4 regions of the Aeromonas molluscorum genome follow, and region 2 is predicted to be linked to each of the others. Evidence: predicted binding sites of a transcription regulator. Region 2 holds the regulator's gene; each other region holds the start of a gene.
What was found. The regulator sigma-54, encoded in region 2, starts transcription at its own class of promoters, with help from an activator protein. The targets are predictions, from matches to a motif close to TGGCACNGTTTTNGCTT.
Positions count from the first base shown of each region.

Region 1 (7,578 bases), on a different contig from region 2:
TTTCGCGAGGCGCTCTGGCTGGTCACCATCATGGTGTGTGCCGTCATACTGCCGAGTCTGTTCGTCGGTCTGCTGGTGGCCATCTTCCAGGCGGCCACCTCCATCAACGAACAGACCTTGAGCTTCCTGCCCCGACTGGTGGTGACCCTGCTGGCCCTGGGCGCCGGTGCTCATTGGGGTCTGCAGAGCCTGATGGATTTCTTCCAGCTGATGGTGAGTCAGATCCCCGAGGTGGTGGGGTGAGTCGCACAGACCCGGGGCGAGCATCGTGACCTTCTCCAGCCAGCTCATTCTGGAGTGGCTCGCCGCCGTGCTCTGGCCGCTGGCCCGGGTCAGCAGCCTGCTGATGGTGATGGCGGTGTTCGGCAGCAAGCTGGCCCCCATGAATGTGCGCATGGGGCTCTCGTTGGCCATCACCTTCCTGATCGTTCCCCTGTTGCCGCCCATGCCCGCTGTCGAGCTCTTCTCCCTCGGCAGTTTTCTCATTCTCGGCCAGCAGATCCTGATAGGCGCAGCCCTCGGCCTGATGACCCAGTTTCTGATGGAGAGCTTCGTGCTGGCCGGTCAGGTCATCTCGATGCAGACCAGCCTGGGTTTTGCCTCCCTGGTGGATCCCATGAACGGCCAGTCCGCCCCCGTGGTGGGCCAGTTCTACCTGATGCTGGCGACCCTGGTGTTCCTCGCCCTCGACGGTCACCTCATCATGCTGCGGATGGTTATCTTGAGTTTCGATACCCTGCCGGTGGGCACAGTGGGCCTCTCGGTTGCGTCTTTGCGTACTCTGGCTGGCTTTATAGGCGTCATGTTCCAGGCCGCCCTGGTGATGTCCCTCTCCGCCATCGTCGCCTTGCTGCTCATCAATTTTGCGTTCGGGGTCATGACCCGGGCCGCTCCCCAGCTCAACATCTTCAGCATCGGTTTTGCGGTCAGCATGATGTCGGGGCTCTTCATTCTCTGGTTGACCATAGGTGGCTTCCTCGGCCACTTCGATGCCCTCTGGGAACGGGTGCAGGAGACGAGCTGCCAGCTCATCGATACCCAGTGTCTGGGAGGTGCCCATGGTTGATGGGGCCTGGTTGAGCGGGGGCAACCTGCCCCTGGGTTTCTGCGGAGCTGGCCCCCATGGCTGATTCCGATCAGGAACGCAGTGAACAGGCGACCGGCAAGCGATTACAGCAAGCCCGTGAGAAGGGGCAGATCGCCCGGTCCAAAGAGTTGGGAACCGCCAGCGTGCTGCTGGCCGCCGTGTTCGGCCTGCTGATGGTCAAGGAGCGCCTGGCCACCGCCATGCTCAAGGTGATGACCATGGGGTTCACCCTGGAGCGGGAGCAGGCATTCGATCCCAATGCCATGGGGGCCATGGTGCCCATCCTGATCGGCGAGGTGGTGGCACCCCTGGGGCTGCTGTTCGCCTTTGTGGCGCTGGCGGCCTTCGTCGGCAATACCCTGCTCGGTGGACTCAACTTTTCTGCCGAGGCCATGATGCCCAAGTGGAGCAAGCTCAGCCCCCTTGCCGGCCTCAAGCGTATGTTCGGGGTGCAATCCTGGGTGGAGCTGGTCAAGTCCATCGCCAAGGTGCTCTTCATCAGCCTGTTTGCCTGGTGGACCTTGTCGAGTCAGTTCAGCCACCTGCTCAATCTCTCTCTGGAAGCCTTTCCTGGCGGCATCATCGATGCCCTCGAGCTGTTTCTGTGGATGCTGATCATTCTGTGTTGCGCCTTGCTGCCCATCGTTGCCATCGATATTCCCTTCCAGAGCTGGAACCATGCCCGTCAGCTCAAGATGACCAAGCAGGAGGTCAAGGACGAGTACAAGGATTCCGAGGGCAAGCCCGAGGTCAAGGGTCGTATCCGCCGCTTGCAGATGGAGATGGCGGCGCGGCGCATGATGGGGGACGTGCCCAAGGCCGACGTCATCATCACCAACCCGACCCACTACTCGGTGGCGTTGCAATATGATCAGAGCAAGCCGGGGGCTGCGCCCAAGGTGCTGGCCAAGGGGGTGGACGATATAGCGCTCAAGATCCGCGAGATAGGCCGCGAATATGAGATCCCCATACTGCCATCCCCGGCGCTGACCCGCGCCATCTACCACAGTGCCGAGATAGGTCAGGAGATCCCAGAGGGGCTGTTTGCCGCCGTGGCCCAGGTGCTTGCCTATGTCTATCAGCTCAAGAAATTCCGCCGTGGCCGGGGCCGCCGCCCGCAGCCTCTTGGCAAGGATCTGCCAATACCCAGCGAATACCGCAAATAACATGGGGTACTTGATGACGGCACTCGCCGCTTTTTGGAACGGATCTGTCTCTCTTCCCAACGAATACCGCAAATAACATGGGGTACTTGATGACGGCACTCGCCGCTTTTTGGAACGGATCTGTCTCTCTTCCCAACGAATACCGCAAATAACATGGGGTACTTGATGACGGCACTCGCCGCTTTTTGGAACGGGTCTGTCTCTCTTCCCAACGAATATCGCAAATAACATGGGTACTTGATGACGGCACTTGCCGCTTTTTGGAACGGATCTGTCTATATCCCCACCGCATGCCGCAAATAACGCGGGCATATGACGGCAATTCAGATGTCCTCACCCGCAATCCATGGCCTGGTTCTCTCTATTTCTAGCGAAAATCGAAAATGACAAACTTCTGACGCAGTCAAAATAAAATCATTTAAAATCAACAAATTGCTTTATTGGCTCGATGTTTGCTTTAATCTGCCCATCTGGGATAAAGAACTGAGAGTCGTCATGACAGTGCGGGCATCATTGGGCCGGTTGAAAGAGTACCGCGGACTACTGAGCAAGGGCTTGGGTACACCGCTGCTGGTGTTAGCCTCCCTCGGCATGGTGGTGCTGCCCATACCGCCGCTGATGCTGGACACCCTGTTCTCCTTCAACATTGCCCTCTCCATCGTGGTTCTGCTGGTGGCCGTCTACACCCGCCGCCCCCTCGAATTCGCCGCCTTCCCAACGGTGCTTTTGATAGCGACCTTGCTGCGTCTGGCGCTCAACGTCGCCTCGACCCGGGTGGTACTGCTTGAAGGCCATAATGGTGGCGACGCCGCGGGTCATGTGATCGAGGCGTTCGGCAATGTGGTGATCGGCGGCAACTATGCGGTCGGCATCATCGTTTTCCTCATTCTGGTCATCATCAACTTCGTGGTGGTTACCAAGGGGGCAGGACGGATCTCGGAAGTCAGCGCCCGCTTCACGCTCGATGCCATGCCCGGCAAGCAGATGGCGATAGATGCCGATCTCAATGCGGGTCTCATCAATCAGGAAGATGCTCGCAAACGCCGCGCCGAGGTGACTCAGGAGGCGGATTTCTACGGCTCGATGGACGGAGCCTCCAAATTCGTCAAGGGGGATGCCATCGCCGGCATCATGATCCTCTTCATCAACATCATCGGTGGTTTCATCATCGGCATGATGCAGCACGATCTCAGCTTCGGCGAGGCGGCTGAAATTTATACTCTGCTTGCCATAGGTGACGGTCTGGTTGCCCAGATCCCCTCACTGCTGCTCTCCATTGCCGCCGCCATCATAGTGACGCGTCAGAACACGGATCAGGACATGGGTACTGCCATGCTGAGCCAGCTGTTCGACAACCCCAAGGCCTTGGTCATCTCCGCCAGCATCTTGCTGATGATGGGGTTGGTGCCGGGCATGCCGCACCTTGCCTTCCTGAGTCTTGGTGGTGGTGCGGCGCTTGGCGCCTGGTGGTTGTTGCGCCGCGAGAAGCAGAACAAGGCGAAGGCGGCGAGCGGTGAATTGCTGCCGGCCAATGGCGATGCACCGATCGAGCAGAAAGACCTGAGCTGGGATGACGTCATGCCGGTGGACATCATCGGACTCGAGGTTGGCTATCAGCTGATCCCCCTGGTGGACAAGAGCCAGGGTGGCGAGCTGCTCAACCGGATCAAGGGGGTGCGCAAGAAGCTCTCCCAGGAGCTCGGTTTTCTGGTACCGGCTGTGCATATCCGCGACAACCTGGATCTCGCACCGAATCAGTACCGCATTACCCTGATGGGGGTGAGTACGGGGGAGGCGAATGTCTACCACGACAAGGAGATGGCCATCAACCCAGGCCAGGTGTTCGGCCAGATCCAGGGGATCCCGACCCAGGATCCCGCCTTCGGGCTTGAGGCGGTCTGGGTCGCCAAGGATCAGGTCTCCCAGGCGCAGACTCTAGGCTATACGGTGGTGGATGCCGCCACCGTAGTGGCAACTCACATGAGCCAGATCCTCTCCAACCAGGCGGCGCTGCTGCTTGGCCACGATGAAGTACAGCAACTGCTCGACATGATAGGAAGGCACCAGAGCAAGTTGGTGGAAGGGCTGGTTCCCGAGGTGATCAGCATGGGTAACCTGGTCAAGGTGCTGCAGAATCTCCTCAATGAAGGCGTGCCTATTCGTGACATGCGCACCATACTGCAGACCCTGGTGGAATATGGTCCCCGCAGCCCGGATCCCGAGGTGCTGACCGCGGCCTGCCGTATCGCCCTGCGCCGGTTGATCGTGCAGGAGATCGCGGGCCCGGACCCCGAGTTGCCGGTCATTACATTGGCGCCAGAGTTGGAACGTATATTGCATCAATCATTGCAGGCGGGTGGTGGCGAAGGGGCCGGTATAGAGCCGGGCCTGGCGGAGCGGATGCAACGCTCTCTGCTTGAGGCCACCCAGCGACAAGAGTTGGAAGGTCAACCGGCGGTGCTTCTGACATCGGGGATTTTACGCAATACCCTGGCCAAGTTTGTCAAGAATGCCATTCCAGGATTGCGTGTCCTGTCTTATCAGGAAGTGCCGGATGACAAGCAGATCCGTATTGTCAGCGCGGTAGGGCAGAACTAGTTAGCGGAGATGACGGGTGAAGATTAAGCGGTTTTTTGCCAAGGATATGCGCACGGCCCTGGCCGAAGTCAAAGAGACTCTCGGGCCGGACGCCGTCATCATGTCCAACAAAAAGGTCACCGGCGGAGTCGAGATCGTTGCCGCGATAGACTATCAGTCTCAGGTCAGCATCCCGAGGGATCTGCCGGTTCGCCGTCAGTTGCACGAAGAGAGTGTCAATATTTCGTCTGCGGCGCGTCAGGCCGTGCGCCCGACCAGCCAGCTTTCCGGCGCAGCCCTGGCCCAGGAGCCGGGCAAAGGCGGGCAGAGCAGGAACGAGCAGTATGCCGATACCCTGGCTGCCCTGTTGGCACGCCAGCAGCAGCTGACCCCCGGCCAGAGCGGACTGGGCGCGGGGCGCGGGGCCTCTCAACCGGCACAGGCGCCACGTACCTTGGCCGAACAGAGCAACTGGACGGCCCCGGAAGCCGCCAAGCCCAAAGCGCGCCCTGCTGCCCAGCGTGCGCCGCAACCGGCCCAGCGCGACCAGGAGATGGAGGGCATGCGTCATGAGATGGCTTCCATTCGCAAGCTGCTCGAACACCAGATCTCCGGTCTGATGTGGCAGGAAGTGGAGCGCCGTGAGCCGATGCGAGCCTTGCTCATCAAGGAGCTCAAGAAGATTGGCTTCGATGATGCTTTTGCCGATCAGCTGGCAGGTCTCATACCGGAAGATGTCTCTGTGCATCAGGCACTGGCCCAGTTGGCCGAGGTGTTGACGGCACAGCTCAAGGTGAGCGAGGACGACATCTTGCGTCAAGGGGGCGCCGTTGCGCTGCTGGGACCGACCGGGGTGGGCAAGACCACTACCATCGCCAAGTTGGCGGCCCGTTTTGCCATGAAGTATGGCGCCGAGCAGGTAGCCTTGATCACCACGGACAACTATCGGATCGGTGCCCACGAGCAGTTGCAAACCTATGGGCGTATTATGGGGTGTCCGGTGCGTCAGGTACGGGACGCGGAAGAGCTGTCGGCCGCCCTTTATCAGTTCCGCCACCGTCGATTGGTGTTGATTGACACCGCTGGCATGGGGCAACGGGATATCAGGCTCACCGAGCAGCTCGACACCCTGGTCAAGAGCTCAAAGGTGCAGATCCGCAGTTATCTGGTGATGTCGGCGACTTCCCAGCGTCGGGTCATGCAAGAGGCCATGGATCACTTTCGCCGCATACCGCTCTCCGGCTGCATTCTTACCAAGCTGGATGAGAGTCTCAATCTGGGGGAAGTGATTAACGTGTGCATCCAGAATGCGCTGCCCATCAGTTACATCACCGATGGCCAGCGGGTTCCGGAAGATATTCAAATTGCCAACGCAGCCCAGCTCGTCGGCGCGGCCATGGGGTCGCTGGACCGGCAGAGTGAAGAGCCCTATTTCTGGGGTGCGGGTTTTGGCGAGGGCGAGGATTCAGAATCTTATGAGTAACATACCTATGGATCAGGCGAGTGGTCTGCGCAAAATGCGTACAAATAATCGAGTGAAAGTGATCGCTGTCTCCGGTGGTAAGGGGGGCGTCGGCAAGACCAACGTCACCCTGAACGTGGCCGGTGCCATGGCGGCGCAAGGCAAGCGGGTGATGGTGCTGGATGCCGACCTGGGGCTGGCCAACGTGGACGTCATGCTGGGGCTGCGGGTACATCGCAACCTCTCCCACGTGTTGGCGGGAGAGTGCACCCTGGACGACATCATCGTCGAGGGTCCCTACGGCATGATGATAGTGCCGGCCACCTCGGGTACCCAGTCGATGGTTGAGCTCTCACCAGCCCAGCACGTGGGGCTCATCCGCGCGTTCAGCGAGATGAAGACTCAGGTCGACATACTGCTGGTGGATACCGCCGCCGGTATCTCCGACATGGTGTTGAGCTTCACCCGTGCCGCCCAGGACATCATGATAGTGGTGTGCGACGAGCCGACCTCCATCACGGATGCTTATGCCCTCATCAAGATCCTCTCCAAGGACCATGGGGTCTTCCGCTTCAAGGTGGTGGCGAACATGGTGCGCTCCCTGCGTGAAGGACAGGAGCTTTATGCCAAACTGACCCGGGTGACCGATCGCTTCCTTGATACCTCCCTGGAATTGGTCGCTTGTGTTCCCTATGACACCAACTTGCGGGCCGCGGTACGCAAGCAGAAGTTGATCATTGAAGCCTTCCCCAAGTCGCCGGCTGCATTGGCATTCCGCGCCTTGGGCAACAAGGCTGCCAGTTGGCCCATCCCGCATCAGCCCGGTGGTCACCTGGAGTTCTTCCTGGAAAATCTGCTGCAAAAACCGGCAATCACAGAGGAAGGTGCTCGTGAATAAAGCCCAAGCGTACTTGCGTCATCAGGATTCCTATGTGCTGGTGGAGCGCCACGCTCCGTTGGTGAAACGGATCGCCCAGCATCTGTTGGCTCGTCTGCCGAGCAGTGTCTTGCTGGATGACCTGATCCAGGCAGGTATGATTGGGCTGCTCGAAGCCTCCCGCAACTTTGACGGTAGCAAGGGTGCGAGTTTCGAGACCTATGCTGGCATCCGCATTCGCGGCTCCATGCTCGACGAGATCCGCCGTGGTGACTGGGTGCCCCGTTCGGTACACCGCAACAGTCGCACCATAGCGGATGCCATAGAGAACGTGGAACAGGCCCATGGCCGTGATGCCCGCGACACCGAGGTTGCCGCCTATATGGGGGTTGGCCTTGGCGAATATCAC
Region 1 covers NZ_JBPQCY010000002.1:1,229,085-1,236,662, forward strand. The annotation lists gene fliQ (flagellar biosynthesis protein FliQ) at 1-243, shown strand, start outside; gene fliR (flagellar biosynthetic protein FliR) at 269-1,066, shown strand; gene flhB (flagellar biosynthesis protein FlhB) at 1,123-2,253, shown strand; gene flhA (flagellar biosynthesis protein FlhA) at 2,749-4,851, shown strand; gene flhF (flagellar biosynthesis GTPase FlhF) at 4,868-6,313, shown strand; gene ACSMDR_RS16290 (MinD/ParA family protein) at 6,306-7,190, shown strand; gene ACSMDR_RS16295 (RNA polymerase sigma factor FliA) at 7,183-7,578, shown strand, end outside.
Region 1: flhA (flagellar biosynthesis protein FlhA) is a predicted target of sigma-54. The motif match lies at 2,695-2,711, and genes of this name have one in related genera.

Region 2 (7,578 bases):
GTGCAGCGCCTGCAAGGGGGCAATCCAGCCATCTACTGTCGCGGCTACAAAGCCAATGAAGGCCATATCGAGATAGACGTACGCAGCGTCAGCGCAGCCCAGCTCGACCAGATCCATACCGCCATCGCTCACCTTGTCCAGGAGACTCGTTAATGTCCCTCACCCCCAATTACTACCGTGACCGCGTCTGCCTCAATGTGCTGGCGGGCTCCAAGCAGAATGCCGTCGATGTCTATGAAGCCGCCGAGGGCCACGTGCTGGTCGGCGTCCTCTCCAAGAGCTACCCCGATGTCCCAAGTGCGGTGGCAGACATGCGCGACTATGCGGGCCGCATCAACAATGCCCTCTCCATCGGTCTGGGGGCGGGCGATCCCAAACAGTCGGCCATGGTCGCCGAGCTGGCGGGCCAGTTGCAGCCTCAACACGTCAATCAGGTGTTTACCGGTGTCGGCGCCAGCCGGGCGCTGCTTGGTCAGAGCGAGAGCCTGGTCAATGGTCTCCTTTCCCCAACCGGCATCCCCGGCATGGTAAAGATCTCCACCGGCGCCCTCAGTGCCCAGCAGGCCGATGGCATTGTCCCCATCGCTACCGCCATCGCCCTGCTGAAAGACATGGGCGGCAGCTCGGTCAAGTTCTTCCCCATGAATGGTCTCGCCTGCCGGGATGAGTATGTGGCTGTGGCCGAGGCGTGCGCCCGCCATGACTTCTGGCTGGAGCCCACCGGCGGCATCGATCTCGACAACTTCGAGGAGATAGTGCGCATTGCCCTGGAGGCGGGGGTGGCAAAGGTGATACCGCACATCTACAGCTCCATCATCGACCAGGCCAGTGGTGAGACCCGGCCAGAGGATGTGCGCACCCTGCTCGCCACCGTCAAGGGCTTGCTGGCTTGATATCGCGGTAGACGCTGGCGAGCACCCAACCCGACTCAGCTGGTCGGGTTGGGCTATTGAACGATTTGTCGATATGATCCCATCCCTCATCCCCTCATGGCCAGATCGGAGCGACCCAGTCCCCTTATGAAGTTTCCTACTCCCCGTCTGAACCAGTTGCTGGATACCCTGCGCGATCAAGCCTTGCCCCAGGAGGAGCTCGCGCGCCGCCTGCAGGTCTCGACCCGCACAGTGCGCACCGATGTCTCGACCCTCAATGAGCTGATCGCCAACCACGGCGCTCACCTCATTCATCAACGTGGGGCCGGTTATCAGCTCAAGATCTACAACCTGGCGCTCTTCGATGCGTTGCTTGCCAGCCGTCAGCAAGAGGCGAGCCTGCCACGGACCAGCCGGGAGCGGGTGTTGCACCTGCAGGTCATGCTGCTCAGTGCCGAACAGGGGATCCGGCTGGAGGACTTGGCCGATACCTGGTATCTGAGCCGGGCGGCATTGCAGGGGGACATGGCGGAGGTGCGCGAGCGACTGGCTCATTTCGGACTGACCATAGAGAGCAAGGCCCGTCTGGGCATGCGCATCCAGGGCGAGGAGACGGCGATCCGCGCCTGCCTGACCCAGCTGCTTTCTCAAGAGCTGCTCCATAACACTCAGTTACAGAGTCTGCTGCCAACCCTGTGTCCCAGCAAGACCCTGGAGGTGCTCGGCAATCGCATCCACGAGCAGCTCGGTCGCCACCGGTTACGACTGACCGATGAGGGACTGCAGCAGCTGACCATCTATTGCGCCGTCGCCTTGCTGCGGCTGGCCGCAGGTCACGAACTGGCTCAGTTCGATACCGAAGATCTGACCGACAGCATGCTGGCGGCGGCCGGAGACATCTTCGCGGAACTGCCCAGCCTGACGCCGCCAGGTGCGAGCGAGCTGGCCTGTCTGGCCATCCAGATCCAGGCGCGGGTCATTGCCGACAACCCCCTGCTCAATCCAGCCATGACCGCAGAGAGTCAGCGGCTCGTCAGCCACCTGCTCGACTATATCCACCAGCATTTCCCCTACGACCTTCGTCACGATCCCCAATTACGCGGGGATCTGCTCACCCACATCAGCACTATGTTGCTGCGGGTCAAATACCAGGTAGGCAGCCATAATCCGCTGGCCGAGCACATCAAGCAACACTACCCCCTCGCCTACGACATCACCCTTGCCGCCATCTCCGAGTGGATCAGGCAAACGCCCTATCGCCTCACCGACCACGAGATAGGCTACCTGGTGATCCACATAGGGGTCGGACTGGAACGTCACTACGACATTGGCTACGAGCGGCGCCCGCATGCCCTGCTGCTATGCGATGCAGGCAACGCGACCTTCCGGGTACTGGAAGCCAGCATCAGACGTGAATACCCCCAACTGAGGTTTACCACTCTGGATTCGGTGCGCGACTACGAGATGCTGGGCAAGCTGGAGCAGGATTTCGTGATAAGTACGGTACGGGTGAGCGAGAAGGGCATCCCCGTGGTACAGGTCAATCCTTTCCCTACCCAGTATCAGCTGGAGCAGCTTGGCAAGCTGGTGCTGATCGACCGCACCCGCCCCTACCTGCTCGACAAATACTTCAGCGAGCGCCACTTTCTCATCCTTGATGAGCCCATGAGCCAACATCAGCTGCTGGCACGAGTCTGTGAACAGCTGGAAGCGGAAGAGATGGTCGAGACCGGCTTTCGCGCCTCTCTGTTCGAGCGTGAAGCCATCGTCTCCACCATGCTGGGGGAAGGCATAGCCCTGCCCCACTCCCTCGGACTGCTGGCCAAGCGAACCTGCGTCTATACGGTGCTGGCGCCACAAGGCATAGAGTGGGGTAATGGCGAGAGTGCCGGCCTCATCTTCGTGCTGGCCATCAGTAAGGGGGACTATGAGGAGGCAATGGGCCTGTATGATCTCTTCATCAGCCTGATGAACGAGAAAGCCAGCAAGAGTCTGCTGGCCTGTGAAAACTTCGCCAGTTTCAAGGCGCTGGCACGCACAGGTCCCCACTAGCTAAAGGGGGCAATCCTACTCCTCGTTGAAACCCGAGGTGAACAGCGCCACCACTGCGGCCAAGGCCGCCTCTTCCTGGGGCCCTTCGGCTTGCACTTCCACCTGCTTGCCCTGGGCAGAATCGAGCATCAGCATGCCGATGACGCTGTCGGCATCGGCCTCGACCCCCTCTTCGTTACGCAGCAGCACATGGGCATCGAAACCCTGTACCAGCTCGAACAGCATCATGGCCGGACGCGCATGCATGCCCAGCTTGTTCTTCACTTCTACCGAGGCGGAAACTGTCATCTGACCTCCCGTTGGGCCATCAATGTTGCGGGTCGCGCTTGTCCAGAGTGCGATGGCGGATCTGCACGTTCTTGCCGAGCCCCTCGAAGGTGCGGGCCAGCTGCTCGGCGATAAACACCGATCGGTGCTGACCACCGGTACAGCCAATGCCGACCGTGAGGTAGCTGCGGTTGTTGCGCTCCAGGGCTGGCAACCAGGTCGCCAGCATATTCTCTATCTGCAGGGTGAACTGCATCACATCCGGCTGGCTGGCCAGGTAGCGAGCCACCGGCTCATCCTTGCCGGTAAAAGGCTTGAGCTCGGGGATCCAGTGCGGGTTGGGCAGGAAGCGGGCATCGAACACGAAGTCGGCATCCTTGGGTATCCCGTATTTGAAGCCAAACGACTCGAACACCAGCACCAGCTCGTTCTCTTTCTTGCCAAGCACCCGGGTCTTGATGAGTTCACTCAGGTCATGAATGCTGAGCCCTGTGGTGTCGATGCGCAGATCGGCGCTGGCCGAGATCGGCGCCAGCAGGTGGGTCTCCTCACGGATCGCCTCGTCCAACGAGAGACTCTTGCGTGACAGCGGGTGCAGCCGGCGGCTTTCGCCGTAACGCTTGAGCAGGGTGCTGTTCTCCGCATCGAAGAAGAAGCTGCTGTACTGCACCCGACCATCATTGCGCACCTGCGCCAGTAGCGTATCGAGCCGCTCCGGATCGCTGGGCAAATTACGCACATCTATGCTGACCGCCAGCTTGTCGTACTGACTCTGTACCGAGACGATCAGCTGGGGTAACAAATTGACCGGCAGGTTGTCGACACAGTAATACCCGAGATCTTCCAGTACCCGCAGGGCGACTGTCTTGCCCGACCCGGATCGGCCACTGACTACGATGAGCTGCATCTTGCGCCCTCCCACAACAAGGAATGATTAGAGCTGAGTGATGCCCATCAGGCGGAGATCATGATCTGATAGAGATCATCATCGCTGCTGGCCTGGCGCAACTGGCGGCATACCGCCTTGTCACCAAGTTTGGATGCCATCAGGGAGAGAGTCTTGAGGTGCTGCTTGCACTCACTCTCCGGCACCAGCAAGGCAAAGAGCAGATCGACAGGCTGATTGTCGATGGAATCGAAGGGAATGGGGTCTGCGAAGGTCATCAGGACAGCCGTTGGCGGAAACTCGTCACCGATACGGCCGTGGGGAATGGCAATCCCGGCACCGATGCCGGTACTGCCCATCTTTTCGCGGGCAAGCAGACATTCGAACAGAGCCTGGCGTGAGGTCCCCAGCCGCTCGGCGGCCAGTTCGCTGATGATTTCCAGGGCGCGTTTCTTGCTGGTACAAGGGACCGCACTCTTGGTGCAGTCCCGACTCAGTATGTGTTCAAGTTGCATAGTTATTTTTGATTTAACTTGTCTTTGTGCTTGATGATCTGTCGATCAAGTTTGTCGAGCAGGGTATCGATCGCGGCATACATATCTGCATGCTGTGAGTTGGCGAACACTTCGCCCCCACTGACGTGTAGCTTGGCTTCGGCAATCTGGTTCAGTTTTTCTACGCTCAATACCACATGAACATTGTTGATCTGGTCAAAGTGACGCTCGAGTCTGGCAAACTTGGTATTCACATAATCACGTAGCGCTTCGGTGATCTCTACGTGGTGTCCGGTCAAGTTAATTTGCATAACGTCTTCCTTTTGTTTTGCCTAAACCAGGCATTTGCGCTGATTGGACGGTGGTATCAACAAGGATTCACGGTATTTGGCGATCGTGCGTCGTGCCACCATAATACCCTGTTCGGCCAACAAATCCGCGATCTTGCTATCACTTAACGGTTTCGCCGGGTTCTCCGCCGTCACCAGCTTCTTGATCAGGGCGCGAATTGCAGTCGATGAGCATTCACCTCCTCCTTCGGTATTGACGTGACTTGAGAAGAAATATTTCAGTTCGAAGATGCCGCGCGGGGTATGCATGTACTTCTGGGTCGTCACCCGGGAAATAGTCGATTCATGCATCTCGACCGCCTCGGCGATGTCGTTGAGCACCATGGGTTTCATGGCCTCTTCGCCATATTCAAAAAACCCCTGCTGCTGCTCCACTATGCAAGTGGCTACTTTCAGCAAAGTTTCATTGCGGCTCTCCAGACTCTTGATGAACCATTTTGCATCTTGCAGATGGGAGCGAATGAATTGGGTATCCTGGCTGGTACGCGCCTGGCGGGCCATGGCCGCATAGGTCTCATTGACCCGAATGCGCGGTGCAGAATCCGGATTGAGCTCCACCACCCAGCGATTCTGACGCTTGATGACAGACACATCCGGGATCACATATTGAGAGTCACTCTGCACTACCCTGTTGCCGGGCCTCGGCTCGAGCTGCTGAATAAGGTCGATGACCTCCTTGAGATCCCCCTCCTTGAGGCGGGTCTTGCGCGCCAGGGTGCGATAGTCACGATTGCCCAGCAAATCCATGTGCTCACCAATCACCTCCCGCGCCTCGGCCAGCCAGGGCAGATCTGGGCTGAATTGGCCAAGCTGGATCAACAGACACTCTTGCACAGAGCGCGCGGCGATACCGACCGGATCGAAATGCTGCACCCGCTTGAGCACGGCTTCAACCTCGTCGAGCTCTACTTCAACCTCTTCGCTGGTCACCGCCTGCCGAATATCCTCCAGGGTACTGGTCAGGTAACCGGACTCGTCAATGCCATCGATGATGGCCAGGGCGATGGCGGCATCAACATCGCTAAAAGGGGTGAGTCGCATCTGCCACAGCAGGTAATCTTGCAGGTTCTCGGTGGTTTCACCTTGGTATACGCTGTCTTCTCCCTCAAAGACAGGACCCGCACTCTGACCGGTACCGGCGGAGTAGACGTCATCCCAGCTGCTGTCGACCGGCAACTCATCGGGCATCTGTTCCTGGGCCATGGCATCGCTGCTGTCGAGCTGACTCTCGTCTTGCTTGACCTCTGCATGGGTCTCCTGCAGCTCGGCCTCTTCTTGCTCGAGCAGGGGGTTGTTGTCGAGGGCTTGCTGGATCTCCTGCTGAAGTTCCAATGTGGAGAGCTGGAGCAGACGAATCGCTTGTTGTAACTGTGGCGTCATGGTCAATTGCTGACCGAGGCGCAACTGGAGTGTCGGCTTCATCTACGTCGGGATATCCTTATATTCAGCGAGGCGGTCATCAGCAAGCAAAGGGCAATTTCCCCTTACTATAGACTGAATTGATCGCCCAAATAGACACGCTTGACCTGTTCATCGGCCAGGATCTCGGCAGGAGTGCCTTCCGCTATCATCTGGCCATGGCTGACGATATAGGCCTTCTCACATACGTCCAGCGTCTCTCGCACGTTGTGGTCCGTGATAAGCACACCCAAGCCCCGTTCCTTGAGGTGCTGGATGATCTTCTTGATGTCGATGACTGAGATGGGATCCACCCCGGCAAAGGGTTCATCCAGCAGGATGAAGCGCGGTTCGGCGGCCAGGGCGCGGGCGATCTCGACCCGGCGGCGCTCGCCACCGGACAAGCTCTGGCCCAGGTTGTCGCGAATGTGGGTGATGCTGAACTCTTCCAGCAGCTGCTCAACCTTGTCTTCGCGCTCCTCCCGACTCAACTCCTTGCGGGTCTGCATGACCCCCATGAGGTTGTCATAGACGGAGAGACGGCGAAAGATGGACGCTTCCTGAGGCAAATAGCCGATGCCATTGCGGGCACGGATATGCATGGGCTGCAGACTGATATCCTGCTCATCTATGGTGATGAGGCCCGCATCGCGCTGCACCAGGCCGACGATCATGTAAAAAGAGGTGGTTTTGCCCGCACCGTTAGGACCGAGCAGGCCCACTATTTGACCGGTACCAACTTCCAGGCTGACATCACTGACCACCATGCGCTTTTTGTAGCTCTTCTGCAGCCCTGCTGCTTTCAACACGGCCATGATTTATTTGTCCTGCTTCTTGTCGGCGGGCTTGTCGAAGTTCTCAACCTGGTCAGGCAGGAACACCGTCTTGACGCGATTGGTCTCACCCTTGCTCTCGGCAATCATCTTCTGCTTGACGATGTCGTAGCGGATGAGGTCCCCGTTGACCTGGCTGTCCTCCTGCTTGAGCTCGCCATTGCCAGTGATGGTCACCAGACGGTTTTTCAGCTCATAGCGAATGCTGTCACCGTGCGCATTGACCGGCTTGCCGTTGTCCAGGATCTGGAAGAAGGTGGCTGGCTTGCCATAGGCTGTCATCACCTCGGCCCCCCGCTCGCCGGAGCGGATCACCACGACCTTGTCGGCCTTAATCTTGATGGTGCCCTGGGTAATGATCACATCATCACTGAAGGTGACACGGTTGTCCTGCATCTCGGCGATCTGCTTGACTGCATCCACATA
Region 2 covers NZ_JBPQCY010000001.1:1,999,804-2,007,381, forward strand. The annotation lists gene ACSMDR_RS09885 (DgaE family pyridoxal phosphate-dependent ammonia lyase) at 1-153, shown strand, start outside; gene dagF (2-dehydro-3-deoxy-phosphogluconate aldolase) at 153-893, shown strand; gene ACSMDR_RS09895 (BglG family transcription antiterminator) at 1,020-2,924, shown strand; gene npr (PTS phosphocarrier protein NPr) at 2,940-3,212, opposite strand; gene rapZ (RNase adapter RapZ) at 3,232-4,098, opposite strand; gene ptsN (PTS IIA-like nitrogen regulatory protein PtsN) at 4,146-4,592, opposite strand; gene hpf (ribosome hibernation promoting factor) at 4,595-4,882, opposite strand; gene ACSMDR_RS09920 (RNA polymerase factor sigma-54) at 4,904-6,343, opposite strand; gene lptB (LPS export ABC transporter ATP-binding protein) at 6,409-7,134, opposite strand; gene lptA (lipopolysaccharide transport periplasmic protein LptA) at 7,138-7,578, opposite strand, start outside.

Region 3 (7,578 bases), 560 kb from region 2:
GGGTGAGGCTCAACAAACAACCCACCCATTGGCAGGGCGTCTGGCTTGGCCAGCAGGCGCCTGCCGAGCGGGGGGACTGGTGGGCGCGCCGCCCTCTGGAGGGCGGGGAGTGCTGGTTGCTCGCCTCCTGGTCTGAGGGGATGAGTGATTGCTGGCAGCGACTGGCCCTGGATGGGCACTGGCTGCGCCTGCCCGTCAAGGGGGGCTGGCTCGCCATTGCCCTCTCCCAGGGCCGGATCCAGAGCCTGCTGCTGGTCGGTGAGCGTTGGCCGACCCTGAAGGTTGAGTTGCTGGCGAGCCTGCTCGGCTTGCCTTTGCAGGTGGGGGCCCTCAGTCAGACCCTGAGCGATGCCTTTGCCGGTGACTCCCGGCTCGTCTGCTCCTGCTTCCGGGTGACGGAGGCGCGCATCGTCAACGCCATCCGCGAGCAGGGGGTGAGTGAATTGGCGGGGCTGCAGGGGCTGCTTCAGTGCGGCAGCAACTGCGGTACCTGTCTGCCAGAGATTGACAAGCTATTGATACAACACCGCTTCCTGGAGTCAGCATGATGAAAAACTATCCGGAACAGATCGCCGTTCACATCAGTCTGGTGGGGGCAGGCCCTGGCCCTCTCGAGTTGTTGACCCTGAGGGCCTTGCGCCGCATCGAAGCGGCCGAGGTCGTGGTTTACGACCGCCTGGTGGGGGCCGAGATCCTCGCCATCATACCGGTCGGTGCGGCCCGCTTCGATGTGGGCAAGCGCTGTGGCGAGCCCAGCCCGAGCCAGCAGGAGATCAATGCCCTGCTGCTGGCGCTGGCGCGTACCGGCAAGCGAGTGGTGCGGCTCAAGGGGGGGGATCCACTCATCTTCGGCCGGGGAGGGGAGGAGGCCCTCTATCTGGCCCATCACGGCTTTCGGGCCGAGCTGGTGCCCGGGATCACGGCGGCGCTCGGCTGCGCTGCCAGCACGGCCATCCCCTTGACCCACCGGGGGCTGGCTCGATCGGTGACGCTCGTGACGGGCCATCTGCAGGGGGAAGAGAGCTTCAATGGTTGGCGCACCCTGGTCGGAGAGGGCGAGACCCTGGTCTGTTACATGGGGCTGGAGCAGGCTGGCAAGATAGAGGCTGGCTTGCTGGGGGCGGGCGCCGATGGGGCGCTGCCGGTGGCCCTGATCGTGGCGGGGTGCAGCGAGCATGAGCGGGTGATCCGCTGCCAGCTCGGTGGCCTGGCCCGGGCCGCAGAGGCCCTGCGGGGCGCGACGCCAGTGCTCATCATTCTGGGAGAGGTGGTGGCGCTGCGTGATGAACTGGATCAACTGCTCATTGGCCTGGAGAGCCGGGTCGCCTGATCTACCCCTACTACCTAGAGCTGGATAATTTAGGGGTAGATTCAAACACTTGGCCCCCATGTTGCGTCAAAGAGAGCCTGTTCGATGGATTGAACTGACAAGAGGTGAGGCATGCAACATCAAGGCGGTAACTCTGAGGGGCGCCACTCCATACTGCTGATCCATGCCGATGACAGGATACAGGCCAACCGGCTGGGTATCCTGGTCAGCCATTATGGTCACAGCCCCCGCATTCTGGATGAGTGGGGGTTGCTGGGCGGCAAGATACAAGGGGACGGGCTGCTGATCAGTTGTCGGCGCTTCAGTGCCGAAATCAGGCTGGCCATGACCCAGGGGCAATTACTGCCCCGGATACTGTTTTGCGATCGCTTGACGGCGCAACAGCAGGCTGAGCTGCTGGCCCAGGGAGCCCTGGTGGTGCCCCATGGTTGCGGTGAGCGGGAACCTGTCGAGCAGTGGCTGCGACTGGCCCGTGCCCAGTTGGCCATGGTGCAGCAACAGCAGCAGGCTCAGGATGCATTGAAGGTGAAGCTGGAAGAGCGACGGCTTATCGAGCAGGCCAAGGGGCGTTTGATGCGCCACCAGGGGCTGGATGAGGAGGCGGCTTACCAGGCGATGCGCAGCACCGCCATGGCCCAGAACCACAGCCTGGCGGAACTGGCCCGCCGTCTGCTTCAGGCGTTGCCCGCCTGAGAGGCGGGCGTCACTCAGGCGACCTGAGCGAGGTGAGGGGGGATGGGTGGCCAACTTGGTGCAGATGCGCCGCGCTGGCGCACCCTGGCCCGACGCGCAGCCCCATTCACCCGGTAGACAGGGCATGTGAGAAGTTGGCACGTATCCTGAATAGCTAATAGAGAGAGCAATAACAAGCCGGTGCCGCCAAGGGCGGACAGGTGCCAGGCCCTTCGGGGTTATCATCATGAGTGCTGGCACCATGAACGCTGGCACCATGAAAACTGGGCAATGTGGCCCCATCGACCATCAGGTCGGTGGGGCTTTTTTTTTGGCAAAACGGGGATGGCAACAACGCAACGGCGCGTGATGGCCAGACCCGGATAAGCGAAGTGAAGAGGTAACTATGAAGCCAAGAATGATGTGCAAAGGTGCGCTGCTGGCCATGTTGGCCTGGCCAGCCCTGGGGGCGGTAACGGCTGCGTCTGAGACGGTCAGCATCGGAGCCCCCGAGAAGGAAGAGCTCAAGCTGGGCTTCATCAAGTTGACCGACATGGTGCCCCTGGCGGTGGCCTATGAGCAGGGCTATTTCGAGGACGAGGGCCTCTATGTCACCCTGGAGGCTCAGGCCAATTGGAAGGTGCTGCTGGACAGGGTCATCGATGGCGAGCTCGACGGTGCCCAGATGCTGGCGGGCCAGCCCTTGGGAGCCCACATCGGCATCGGCACCCAGGCCGAGCTGGTGACCGCCTTCTCCATGGATCTCAATGGCAATGGCATCACGGTTGCCAACTCGGTGTGGCAGGCCATGCTGCCTCAGCTGGCCAAGCAGGCCGATGGCCAGGTGGTGCGCCCCGTCTCGGCCAGCAGCCTCAAGCCGGTGCTGGACCAGTACCGCCAGTCGGGCAAGGCCTTCAACTTCGGCATGGTGTTCCCCGTCTCATCCCACAACTACGAGTTGCGCTACTGGTTGGCGGCAGGGGGCATACACCCTGGCTACTATGCCCCGCTCAAGGGGGATGACTCGGGTCAGCGTCAGGGGGAGGTGCGGCTCTCGGTCACCCCGCCCCCCCAGATGCCCGCCACCCTGGAGGCAGGCACCATCTCGGGTTACAGCGTGGGCGAGCCCTGGAACCAGCAGGCGATCGCCAAGGGGATCGGAGTCCCGGTCATCACCGACCTTGAGATCTGGCGCAACAACCCCGAGAAGGTGCTGGGCGTCACCGAGGCCTGGGCCGAACGCTATCCCAATACCCATGCCCGTCTGGTCAAGGCGCTGATCCGCGCCGCCCACTGGCTCGATGCCAACGACAATGGCAATCGCCGGGCGGCGGCCAAGCTGCTGGCTCGCCCCGATTACGTGGGGGCGGACGAAGGGGTGATCGCCGCTGCCATGACCGGCAGCTTCGAATACAACAAGGGCGACGTGCGCAGCCTGCCCGATTTCAATGTCTTCTTTCGCCATCATGCCACCTACCCCTACTACTCCGATGCCATCTGGTTCCTGACCCAGATGCGCCGCTGGGGGCAGATCCCCCAGGCGCAATCCGATGCCTGGTTCGAGCAGGTTGCCCGCGCCGTCTATCGGCCCGAGGTGTACCAGCAGGCGGCGCTGTCACTCATCGAGGAGGGCAAGCTCAAGGCGGCGGATTTCCCGGCGTTTGCGACCGAGAGCGGTTATCGCGGCCCGCAACAAGGTTTTATCGACGGCATCGTCTATGACGGTCGCCATCCCAATGACTATCTGAACCACTTTGCCATCGGCCTCAAGGGCGATGAACAGGTGCAGTGAAGCCAAGGACAAGGAGTCTTCATGATGAAAGCGACAGCGATCGGGCGCCTGCTGGCCCCCTGTTTCGGCATAGTGTTGTTTCTGCTCTGTTGGCAGCTGGGGGCCAGTCAGGTTAAGACTAGTTTGGGTACCTTGCCGGGCCCCGGGGCGACCGCCAGCCAGCTCTGGCAACTGGGCCAGGAGCACCTGGCCGAGCGGGAGCGCGAATCCGGCTTCCTGGCCCGCCAGGCCAGTCGCAATGCCGAGCGGCTGGCGGCGGATCCCGCTGCCAGCATCAAGGTGAGAGCCTACCCGGGGCGGGCGACCTTCTTCGACCAGATTGGCACCAGCTTGCTGACGGTGGCCACCGGCTTTGGGCTGGCGACCCTGCTGGCCGTCCCTCTGGGGATAGTGCTTGGCATACACCCGCAGCTCTATCGCATCGCCAATCCGGTGATCCAGCTGCTCAAGCCGGTCTCCCCCCTGGCCTGGCTGCCGCTGATCACCATGGTGGTGAGTGCCGTCTATGTGAGCCCGGATCCCTGGCTGGCAAAATCCTTCGTCAACTCGGCGCTGACCGTGGCCCTCTGTTCACTCTGGCCGACTCTGCTCAACACCTCGGTCGGGGTGAGCTCGGTGGACCCGGATCTCCATAACGTGAGCCGGGTGCTGCGGCTGCCCTTCCTGACGCATATCGCCAAGATAGTGCTGCCCAGCGCCTTGCCGATGATCTTCACCGGCATGCGCCTCTCCCTGGGCGTCGCCTGGATGGTGTTGATTGCCGCCGAGATGCTGGCCCAGAACCCGGGGCTCGGCAAGTTCGTCTGGGACGAATTCCAGAGCGGCAGTTCCGCCTCCCTGGCCCGGATCATGGTGGCCGTGGTGACCATAGGTCTCATCGGTTTCGCGCTGGATCGCCTGATGTTGGCGCTGCAGCAGTGGTTGTCCTGGGACAAGCGGCAGCTGCTGCGTTGATGGCCCTGACGGGCAAGGAGTCGTGATGAAAACCTATCTGGATTTGAGTGAGCTCGGCATGTCGTTCACCACTGAGCATGGGGTCTTCGAGGCCCTGACCGGGGTGAACCTGAAGATAGAGAAGGGGGAGTTCATCTCCCTGATAGGCCACTCTGGCTGTGGCAAGAGCACTGTACTCAATCTGGTGGCCGGGCTGCTGGAGCCGAGCCAGGGGGGCATCATCCTCGATGGCCGCGAGGTGGATGGGCCAGGGCCCGAGCGGGCCATGGTGTTCCAGAACCACGCCCTGCTGCCCTGGCTCAGTGTTCATCAGAACGTTGAGCTGGCGGTCAGGCGGCGGGTAATGGGGCGCGAGGAGGTGGCCGAACAGGTGCACTACTTCCTCTCCCTGGTGCAGATGGAGCATGCCAGCCACAAGATGCCCCATGAGATCTCGGGGGGCATGAAGCAGCGGGTCGGCATCGCGCGGGCGCTGTCGCTCTCCCCCAAGGTGCTGTTGATGGATGAACCCTTCGGCGCCCTCGACGCCCTGACCCGGGCTCATCTGCAGGATGCGCTGATGGCCATCCAGGCCGAGCTGGGCAACACCGTCATCATGATCACCCATGACGTGGACGAGGCGGTGTTGCTGTCGGATCGCATCATCATGATGACCAATGGCCCGGCGGCGACCGTGGGGGAAATTCTGGCGGTCAACTTGCCCAGACCCAGGGACAGGGTGGCCCTGGCCGACGACCCGGCGTACCACAAATTGCGCCAGCAGGTGCTGCGTTTCCTCTACGAGAAGCAGCGCAAGGTGACACAGCTCAAGACGGCCACCGGGGGCGTCATCAGACGCACCGCCTGAATCGGGACACGCGAACAAGGATGAACGAGATGGATAAACAAAAATTGGTGGTGATAGGCAATGGCATGGCTGGTGAGATAGACCATCACTTCACTGAACAACCCAAGGTGGTTGAGAAACAGCAACTGCTGGTCGTCGGCAATGGCATGGTCGGTCATCACTTCATCGAACAGCTGGTGGCGGCAGATGGACTGGCCAGCTTCACGGTCACCGTATTGGGTGCCGAACCCGATCCCGCCTATGACAGGGTGCATCTTTCCGAGGTGTTTGGCGGCAAGGCGTCCGATGCGTTGCGCCTCGCCGACCCGGCCTGGTACGCCGAGCAAGGGGTGAGTTTGCGGCTCGGTGCCAAGGTCGAGAGCCTGGACAGGGCCGCTCGCCAGCTCTGCCTCGAGTCCGGGGAGCGCCTCGACTATGACCGTCTGGTACTGGCCACCGGCTCTGTGCCCTTCGTGCCGCCCATCCCCGGTCATGAGCGGGCTGGCTGTTTCATCTATCGCACCCTGGGGGATCTGGACGAGATCCGCGATGCCTGCGCCGCCGCCCGCACTGGCGTCGTCATCGGCGGCGGCCTGCTCGGCTTGGAAGCGGCCAATGCCCTGCGATTGCTGGGGCTCAAGACGCGGGTGGTGGAGTTCGCTCCCCGACTGATGCCGGTTCAGCTCGATGAGAGCGGCGGCGCCCTGCTCAGGGAGAAGATCCAGGGGCTGGGGGTCGAGGTGTATACGGCCACCGCCACCGAGGCCATCGAGGATGGTGAGACGGCGCGGCATCGCCTGCGCTTCGCCGATGGTCAGCATCTGGAGACGGATGTGATCCTCTTCTCGGCCGGGATACGCCCGGCGGATTCCCTGGCCCGTCAGGGGGGGCTGAGGGTGGGTGAGCGAGGGGGTATCTGCATCGATGAGGGCTGCATCAGCTCGGATCCCGCCATCCTGGCCATCGGTGAGTGTGCGCTCTGGCAGGGGCGCATCTACGGACTGGTGGCCCCCGGTTATCAGATGGCCCGCGCCGCCGTGGCGACCCTCTGTGGCGGTGAGACCCGCTTCCAGGGCGCCGACATGTCCACCAAGCTCAAGCTGATGGGGGTGGATGTGGGCTCCATCGGCGATGCCCATGGCAGCAGCGAAGGGGCTCAGGAGCTGTTGCTGCTGGACAGGGTCAATGGCATCTACAAGAAGCTGGTGACCGATGGCGAGGGCAAGCGGCTGCTCGGCGCCATCCTGGTGGGCGATGGTAGTGATTATGAGCGGCTGCTCCAGTACTACCAGAACGCTCTGCCTCTGCCCGAACCCGTGCTCTCTCTGTTGATGGGGGAGGGGGCCGAGGCGGCGGCGCCCATGGTGCTGCCCGACAGCGCCATCCTCTGCTCCTGCCATAACGTCAGCAAGGGGGCCGTGGTGGCGGCGGTGCGGGCCGGCAATCAGGATGTGGCCGCCATCAAGTCCTGCACCAAGGCGGGCACCGGCTGTGGCGGTTGCAGCAACTTGCTCAAGCAGGTGGTGGACGTGGCCTTGGCCGAGCTGGGGGTGGAGGCCGACCACAGCCTGTGCGAGCACTTCGCCTACAGCCGTCAGCAGCTCTACCACCTGGCCCGCGTGGGGGAGATCAAGACCTTCGATGCCCTGCGGGATCGTCATGGTCAGGGGCTGGGTTGCGATATCTGCAAGCCGACCGTGGCCTCCATTCTGGCCTCGCTCTGGAACGAGCACGTGCTGGAGAAGCCCCATCGGGGACTGCAAGATACCAACGACGCCTTCTTGGCCAACCTGCAAAGAGATGGCTCCTACTCGGTGGTGCCGCGCATTCCCGGCGGCGAGATCACCCCGGACGGCCTCATCACCATCGGCGAGGTGGCCCGAAAATACGGGCTCTACACCAAGATCACCGGCGGCCAGCGCATCGACTTGTTCGGTGCCAGGGTCGATCAGTTGCCGGACATCTGGGCGGAGCTCATCGCGGCGGGCTTCGAGACCGGCCAGG
Region 3 covers NZ_JBPQCY010000001.1:1,438,301-1,445,878, reverse strand. The annotation lists gene ACSMDR_RS06900 (nitrate reductase) at 1-548, shown strand, start outside; gene cobA (uroporphyrinogen-III C-methyltransferase) at 545-1,330, shown strand; gene ACSMDR_RS06890 (ANTAR domain-containing response regulator) at 1,442-2,023, shown strand; gene ACSMDR_RS06885 (CmpA/NrtA family ABC transporter substrate-binding protein) at 2,409-3,794, shown strand; gene ACSMDR_RS06880 (ABC transporter permease) at 3,816-4,748, shown strand; gene ACSMDR_RS06875 (ABC transporter ATP-binding protein) at 4,774-5,595, shown strand; gene nirB (nitrite reductase large subunit NirB) at 5,661-7,578, shown strand, end outside.
Region 3: ACSMDR_RS06885 (CmpA/NrtA family ABC transporter substrate-binding protein) is a predicted target of sigma-54. The motif match lies at 2,159-2,175, and genes of this name have one in related genera.

Region 4 (7,578 bases), 550 kb from region 2:
TGCATGGGCAAGAAGGCCTCCCCCTCCCGCAGCCCCTCATCCAGTCCCACCTGCACCCGCACCTGACCCCGGCCATTGTCCAGGCTGACCAGGTCCCCGGCATTCAGCCCCAGGCTGAGCAGGCTGGCCGGTCCCACCATGACCCGGGGCCAGGGTTCGGCCTCCAGCAGGCGAGGTACATGGCCGCTGCGGGTCATGGTGTGCCACTGATCCCGCAACCTGCCCGAGTTGAGCAGCAAGGGCAGCCCTGCTCCCGGTGGCAGCGGCTCCAGTGCGGGGGCCTGTTGCTTCAGGGGTAACAAGCGGGCCTTGCCATCCGGGGTAGGGAAGCGACCATCTTCGAACAACCGGTCGCACCCCTGGGGATGAGCCTCATTGACCGGCCAGCGCAGGGGAGCAAGCGCCTCGAACTGGGCTGGGGTCAGCCCGGCCAGCCCCGAGATGTCGAACTGGCGCTCCCCGCGGTTTTCAAAGCCGGAGAGGGCGGCATGTTCGCTGAAAATGGCATGCTCATCGGCGAAGGCGAACGCCTCCCCAAAGCCGAGACGCTGGCCGAGGCTGGCCAGGGCCCACCAGTCGGGACGCGCTTCACCGGGAGCCGGCAGGAAGGGGCGCTGGCGGCTGATGCAGCGCTCCGAGTTGGTGACGGTGCCGCTCTTCTCACCCCAGCCAAGGGCGGGCAACAGCAGATTGGCATGGCGCGCCGTGTCGGTCTGCGCCGTCAGATCGGAGACCACCAGAAACTCGCAGCGCGCCAGGGACTCCCGCACCCGGTCGCCATCTGGCAGGGAAGCTGCCGGGTTGCTGCCCAGCACCCAGAGTGCGCGGATCTGACCACTGTGCACCGCCTCGAACAACTCGACGGCCTTGTGGCCAGGCCCCGTCACCATCCGTGGGCTGCCCCAGAATCGCTGCAGGCGATCGCGCTCTGCGTCGCTAAAGCCCATGTGTGCGGCCAACTGACTGGCCAGCCCGCCCACCTCGCGCCCGCCCATGGCATTGGGTTGCCCCGTGAGGGAGAAGGGGGAGGTACCGGGCTTGCCTATCCGGCCGGTCAGCAGATGCGCATTGATGATGGCATTGGCCTTGTCCGTCCCCTGATTGGACTGATTGATGCCCTGGCAGTAGAGGCTGAGGGTGCGCGGGTGGCGGGCGAACAACTGGTAGAAACCGAGCAGATCGGAGAGGGCCAGATCGCAATGCTGGGCCACCGCCTCCGGCATCCAGGCGGGATCGTCCAGCTCCCGGGCCAGGGCCGAGATGCCGCTGACATGGGCCGCCACATAATCTCGGTCCCAGATGTCGTGATCGAGCAGGTAGCGGCCCAAGCCGTTCCAGAGCGCCACATCGGTGCCGGGACGCAGGGCCAGATGCAAGTCGGCCTGCTCCGCCGTCATGGTGCGGCGGGGATCCATCACCACCAGCTTGAGTTCGGGACGGCGGCTGCGCGCCTGTTGGATGCGGCGAAACAGTACCGGGTGTGTCCAGGCCGTGTTGGCCCCGGTGATGATGATGAGATCCGCCAGCTCCAGATCCTCATAGCAGGCCGGGACCAGATCCTCCCCGAACGCCCGCTGCTGGGCCACCACGGCCGAGGACATGCAGAGCCGGGAGTTGGTGTCGACATTGGCGCTACCGATGTAGCCCTTCATCAGCTTGTTGGCCACATAGTAATCTTCCGTGGTGAGCTGCCCGGAGAGGTAGATGCCGATCGCCTCGGGGCCGGATTCCGCCATGATCCGGCTGAACTGGGCCGACATCATACTGAGTGCCTCGTCCCAGCTGATGCGCTGGCCCTGATGGCGGGGGTAGAGCAGACGCTGGGGAAAGGCCAGGGTCTCCAGCAGGCTGGCCCCCTTGACGCAGAGTGCGCCGCCATTGGCCGGATGAGCGCTGTCCCCCTCGAGCTGCCACTCGCCCGCCTGCTGCGTGACGCTGATGCCACAGCCAACACCGCAATATGCACATGTGGTCTTCATCCTTCCTCCTGCCTGCCCGCAATAAAAAGGCGTCCGCCCCATCGAAGGGAACGGACGCCTCTGTCCTGTCATTGATATTGTTGGTGGTCTATCAGCACAAGATAATGCAAAGAGCTTGCCAGCCTGCCGGACGCCTGCCAGCGCCAACGGTGGACCCTCGTCCTCCCTCATGGCTCCCCAACTCGGTGCAACTGCCCCAGCCTGGACAGACGAGCAAGGTCCGACAGGGTTGCCAAGGCAGCAAGAGCTGTGGGCTGGGCAGAACGGGGCATGGCCCTTTATAATGGCGCCGCAAACCAGGAGAGCGAGATGAGTGAACAGAACAATAACGAAGGCGTCGAGCCTGCAAGGGACGCGAACTGCGACTACGTCGGCCTGGGCCTGGTCAATCCAAAATCACCGAGCAATGTGGGGGCCGTGATGCGGGCCGCAGGCTGCTATGGGGCCGACGAGGTGTGCTATACCGGCAGCCGCTTCGAACTGGCGCGCCGGTTTGCCACCGACACCAAGCAGATGGTGGACAAGATCCCCTTGCTCGGCGTGGATGACTTGCTCAGCGTGATGCCTGCTGGCTGCGAGCCGGTATTGGTGGATTTGATTGAGGGGGCTACCCCTTTGCCGGAGTTCGACCATCCGGCCCGGGCTTTTTACATCTTCGGCCCCGAGGATGGCACCCTGGAACCGGCGCTGTTTTCCGGGGTCAAGCGGGTAGTCTATATCCCGACCCACGGCTGCATGAACCTGGCCGCCACCGTTAACGTCATCCTCTATGACCGGCTGGCCAAGGCTTATCGGGCAGACTGAGCCCGCCGCTCCTGCTTGAGCCCCCGTAAAAAATCGCGGTAGTAGTCGAGCAAGCGATTCTCCCGGTAGATCCGGGTCAACTCGCCGCTGTCAATGAGGCGAGCTATGCCTCTATCCCACTCTTGCTGCAACTTGAGCCCGGCGTCGCTGCGCGCAAAGATGGGGTAACTTGGCAACCAGCGCAGGAAGACCCGGCTGATGTGGGGCGGCAGCGGGTCATTGGCATAGAGCACCCCGGCACTCAGGTAATAACGGTGTCGCTCCTTGGGCAGCAGTGCCATGGCATCTTCATGGCTGTTCACTTCATGCCAGCGCATCGGCACCTTGATGTACTTGTCAAAGGCCCAACCCCGCTGCCAGAGCACCCGCTGCTGGGCCAGGCTTTGCTCCCCCTGCCAGCTCGCCCGCCACTTGTCGAGCATGAAGACGGTCACATCGTCGGCACCGTCCGGATAATGGGGCCAGCGCACCCCTTCCACCTCATTGAGATAGACCCCCATGGTGATGCCATGCCCTCCTTTGACCACCATGGCCAGCGCCCGCTTATAGGGCATGGATTGTGGCTTAACCCGATAACCAAGCGGCTCATAGATGTGCCGTGCCAAATCCAGATAGAGTCCCCCCCCATCCGCCTCGCAAAAGCCGGGCCAATCATCACAATAGACGGGGAGATCCTCAGCCCGAGTCATCAGGGGGCAGAGGCAACCGCAGATCAATAGGACTCGTATCAGTATCTGCATTCCCTCTCCTCTCGCCTTCCGGCACCATGCTTTTGATTATGCACGGCTGACCCTGAAGATCAGCCCATTCAGATCAAGGCCGTGCGACCATTTTTCAAATTTGCGAGCCAGTCGCAAGTTATTGCGCGGCAAGTAGGTAAAACTGTAAATGAGATTCATTGGTAACCCATTTGTACGGCTTACCCCCATAGACAACTCGCGTAAGGAGCCTTCCATGTCTATCCGCACCCTGCTCTGTCCCGTCGATTTCTCCCAGATGTCCCAACCCGTACTGGACTATGCCGTCTTCATGGCCAAGAGCCACAATGCCAGCCTCAAGCTGATCCATGTGGTCGATCAGCTGCATGGCTTTGACAGCTACAAAATACTGCACATGACCGCCATCGAGATCACCCACGAGATGGAGCGTCACGCCAAGGAAGAAATACAGCGGCTCATCGAGACGCTGCCGATCCCTGCCGACTTCATCGTGCGCTTTGGCCGCGCCGCCGACGAAATCGTCGCCCAGGCCAAGGAGGACAAGGTGGACCTGGTGGTAATGGGCAGCCATGGTCGCTCCGGCCTCAGCCACCTGCTGGTTGGCAGCGTTGCGGAATCCGTGGTGCGTCACGCGCCCTGCCCCGTGTTGATAGTACGCTAATGAAGCTAATGAAGCTAATGAAGCTAATGAGCGTGCGCTAGCCACTACTGCCAGAGCACTCCTCTCCGGCAATAAAAATGCCGACCCCGGGGTCGGCATTTCATTGGCCAGGACATCGCATCAGCAGGCTCAGGGACGGGAGAGATAATCTGCCTGACCCACCCACTTGTAGCTGGTCAGCTCGGCCAGCCCCATGGGGCCCCGGGCATGGAGCATCTGGGTAGAGACAGCGACTTCGGCCCCCAGACCAAACTGTGCCCCATCGGTGAAGCGAGTCGAGGCATTGACGTAAACGGCGGCAGAGCCGGCACCATTGATGAAGCACTCGGCGTTGTAGAGATCATTGGTGAGAATGGCATCCGAGTGGCTGGCATTGTGCTCGCGCATGTGTGCCAGCGCCTCGTGTACGTCCGCCACCACCTTGACCCCCAAGGTCAGACTGAGCCACTCGGTATCAAAATCCTCGGCACCGGCTTCGCGCAGACCGTCTGCATCGGCCAGCAAGCCCATGGCCGTGGCATCGGCCACCAGGCTCACCCCTTGTTCGTTCATGCGCAGCACCAGCTGGGGCAGCAAATCGGCGGCGATCGCCTCATGGACCAAAAGGGTATCGAGGGCGTTGCAGGCCGAAGGGCGCTGCACCTTGGCATTGTCGATGACGGCCAGGGAGCGGGTCAGATCCGCACTCGCATCCACGAACACATGGCTTATCCCAAAACCGCCGATGATGACGGGAATGGAGCTGTTCTCCTTGCACATCTTGTGCAGACCGGCGCCACCACGGGGAATGATCATGTCCACGTAGCGATCCAGGCGCAGCAGCTCGGCGACCAGCGCGCGGTCCGGGTTGTCGATGTACTGCACCGCAGCAATGGGCAGCCCTGCACTGGCCAGGGCGGCCTGGATCACCTTGACCAGCTCCAGGTTAGAGTGGAAGGTCTCGCGCCCGCCGCGCAGTATGCTGGCGTTGCCGGTCTTGAGGCAGAGGGCCGCTATGTCGATGGTGACATTGGGGCGCGCCTCATAGATGACGCCGATGACGCCGATAGGCACCCGGCGCCGGGAGAGGCGCAGGCCGTTCTCCAGCATCCGGCTATCGAGCTCTGCGCCGACCGGGTCATCCAGGCTCACTACCTTGCGCACGTCATTGGCAATGCCTGCCAGCCGCTCAGGGGTGAGCAGCAGCCGATCGAGCATGGCCTCGGACAGGCCCGCCTCCCGGCCCGCAGCGATGTCCTTGGCGTTGGCGGCCAATATCGTACTCTGGCGGGCTTCCAGCTCGCAGGCGATGGCCAGCAGTGCCTGATTCTTCTGGGCCGTACTGATGGTCGCCAGCTGATAGGCGGCGCCGCGGGCCGCTTGTCCCAATGTCTCCAGACTCATCTTTCGATCCTTTCATTACTGGCGGGATTGACCCGCCAACTTGATAACAGCAATACCATGTACTCGCGCAGGGTCATAGCCCTACCTTGAGGTTACAGCAGTACCATATCGTCGCGGTGAATGGCCACGGCGCCATAGCCGTAGCCCAGCAGCGTCTCGATTTGATCCGAGTGAACGCCGCGCAGCCGTGTCAGCTCCTCGTGGTTGTAACGGCAGATGCCGCGCGCCAGCTCGCTGCCATGAGGATCCAGGATCCGCACCACGTCGCCACGCACGAAGATGCCCCTCACCCCGGTAATGCCCTTGGGCAACAGGCTGGAGCCCTTGTCGCGCATGGCGGCCACGGCGCCGAGATCGACCTGCACCTCGCCAAGGGGCGGAGGGCCTGCCAGGATCCAGCTCTTGCGCCCCTCAAGGGGAGAAGCCAGGGCCGGGAAGCGGGTGCCGATCCGCTCGCCATTGGCGAGACGCCCCACCACTTCCGGCACCTGCCCCGTGGCGATCACCACATCGACCCCGGCCCGGCGGGCCACATCGGCCGCCTGCAACTTGGTCGCCATGCCGCCAGTTCCCAGGCCACTGACGCTGCCTCCTGCCAATTTACGCAGGGTATCGTCTATGGTCTGCACCTCCTCGATCAGCTGGGCATCCGGGTTGGTGCGCGGATCCGCGGTGAAAAGTCCGGTCTGATCGGTGAGCAGGATCAACAGATCCGCATCGGCCAGAATAGCGGCGCGAGCGGAAAGATTATCGTTGTCCCCCACCTTGATCTCGGCGGTGGCAACGGCATCGTTCTCATTGATGATGGGGATGATGCGGTGATCGAGCAGGGTACGCAGGGTATCGCGCGCATTGAGATAACGCTCCCTGTCCTCCAGATCGGCGCGGGTCAGCAGCATCTGGCCGACATGCAGATCATAGAGGTTGAACAGATCCTGCCAGACCCGGATCAACTGGGTCTGGCCCACGGCCGCCAGCATCTGCTTGTTGGTCAGGGTCGGGGCCAGGGGGGGGTGACCCAAGTGGGCACGACCGGCGGCGATGGCCCCCGAACTGACCAATACCACCCGGTGGCCCTGGCGGTGCAACGCGGCGCACTGGCGAACCAGTTCGACCATGTGGGCACGATTGAGCTGGGAAGAACCCCCGGTGAGCACGCTGGTGCCCAACTTGACGACTATGGTTTTGTTTTCCATGGAGACAATAAGGCAAAAAGATAGGGGTTCCCTTTATACCCACGCCCCTGCTGCCCTGCAAGGCAATTAACCCCCGCAGGGCAGTCGGGTCAGGCGGCGGTGACAGATAACTCGTGGGTGACCTGCTCCGCGGGGGCAAGCTGACACTCGAGTTGCGTCAGCTTGGTATTGAGCAGCCGATAGAAGAGTCGCAAGGAGCGGTCTACCTCTACCTGATGCTTTTTGGGGAGCGGCTTGTCTATCCAGTTGCCCTCGCCATTGTAGAAACCGAGCTGATAGTGGTACTGGAAGTGGTGATCATCTTGCTCCAGCACCAGCCACCACCCCCAGAACTCCCGCTTGTCCGGCGCCGCCTTGGCGCTGACGCAGACCGACAGGCAGTCGAAGTAGTAGCGACCCTCTTCGCACAGATCTTCGCGCAAATAGGGGCCAATGGCGGCAAATTGCCGCAACAGGCGTTTATAGGTGACTCTTTCTGGCATGTTAACCTCCGTGTTGAACAAGCAGTGCCATCCCATCAACCGATGATGGTGACAGCGTAAAAAGAAGATAATCAAGTACATAGATGTTGCTTGAGCCAAGTTACCGTTTCGTGAAGCGCCTTGTCATAGACCTCCCGCAACGGCTGTTTGTCAAACACCACCGCCTTGCCATTACGGCTGCAAGCGGCCAGTGCCCTGACATCCTGCTCCGGACAGATAAAGTCTCGCTTGTGACCGATGCTGAGGATGGGGACTGAGGTCCGCGTACTCATCAACCCCTGTTTTTTCAGGGAAAACACCTGACTCTTGGTGCGGATCTGCTCCCAGTCGGCGGCGTTGGCACCCAGCCTGTTA
Region 4 covers NZ_JBPQCY010000001.1:1,445,974-1,453,551, forward strand. The annotation lists gene ACSMDR_RS06900 (nitrate reductase) at 1-1,979, opposite strand, end outside; gene ACSMDR_RS06905 (RNA methyltransferase) at 2,289-2,783, shown strand; gene ACSMDR_RS06910 (substrate-binding periplasmic protein) at 2,768-3,523, opposite strand; gene ACSMDR_RS06915 (universal stress protein) at 3,738-4,163, shown strand; gene ACSMDR_RS06920 (glutamate-5-semialdehyde dehydrogenase) at 4,293-5,546, opposite strand; gene proB (glutamate 5-kinase) at 5,639-6,742, opposite strand; gene crl (sigma factor-binding protein Crl) at 6,832-7,224, opposite strand; gene frsA (esterase FrsA) at 7,296-7,578, opposite strand, start outside.
Region 4: ACSMDR_RS06900 (nitrate reductase) is a predicted target of sigma-54. The motif match lies at 2,084-2,100, and genes of this name have one in related genera.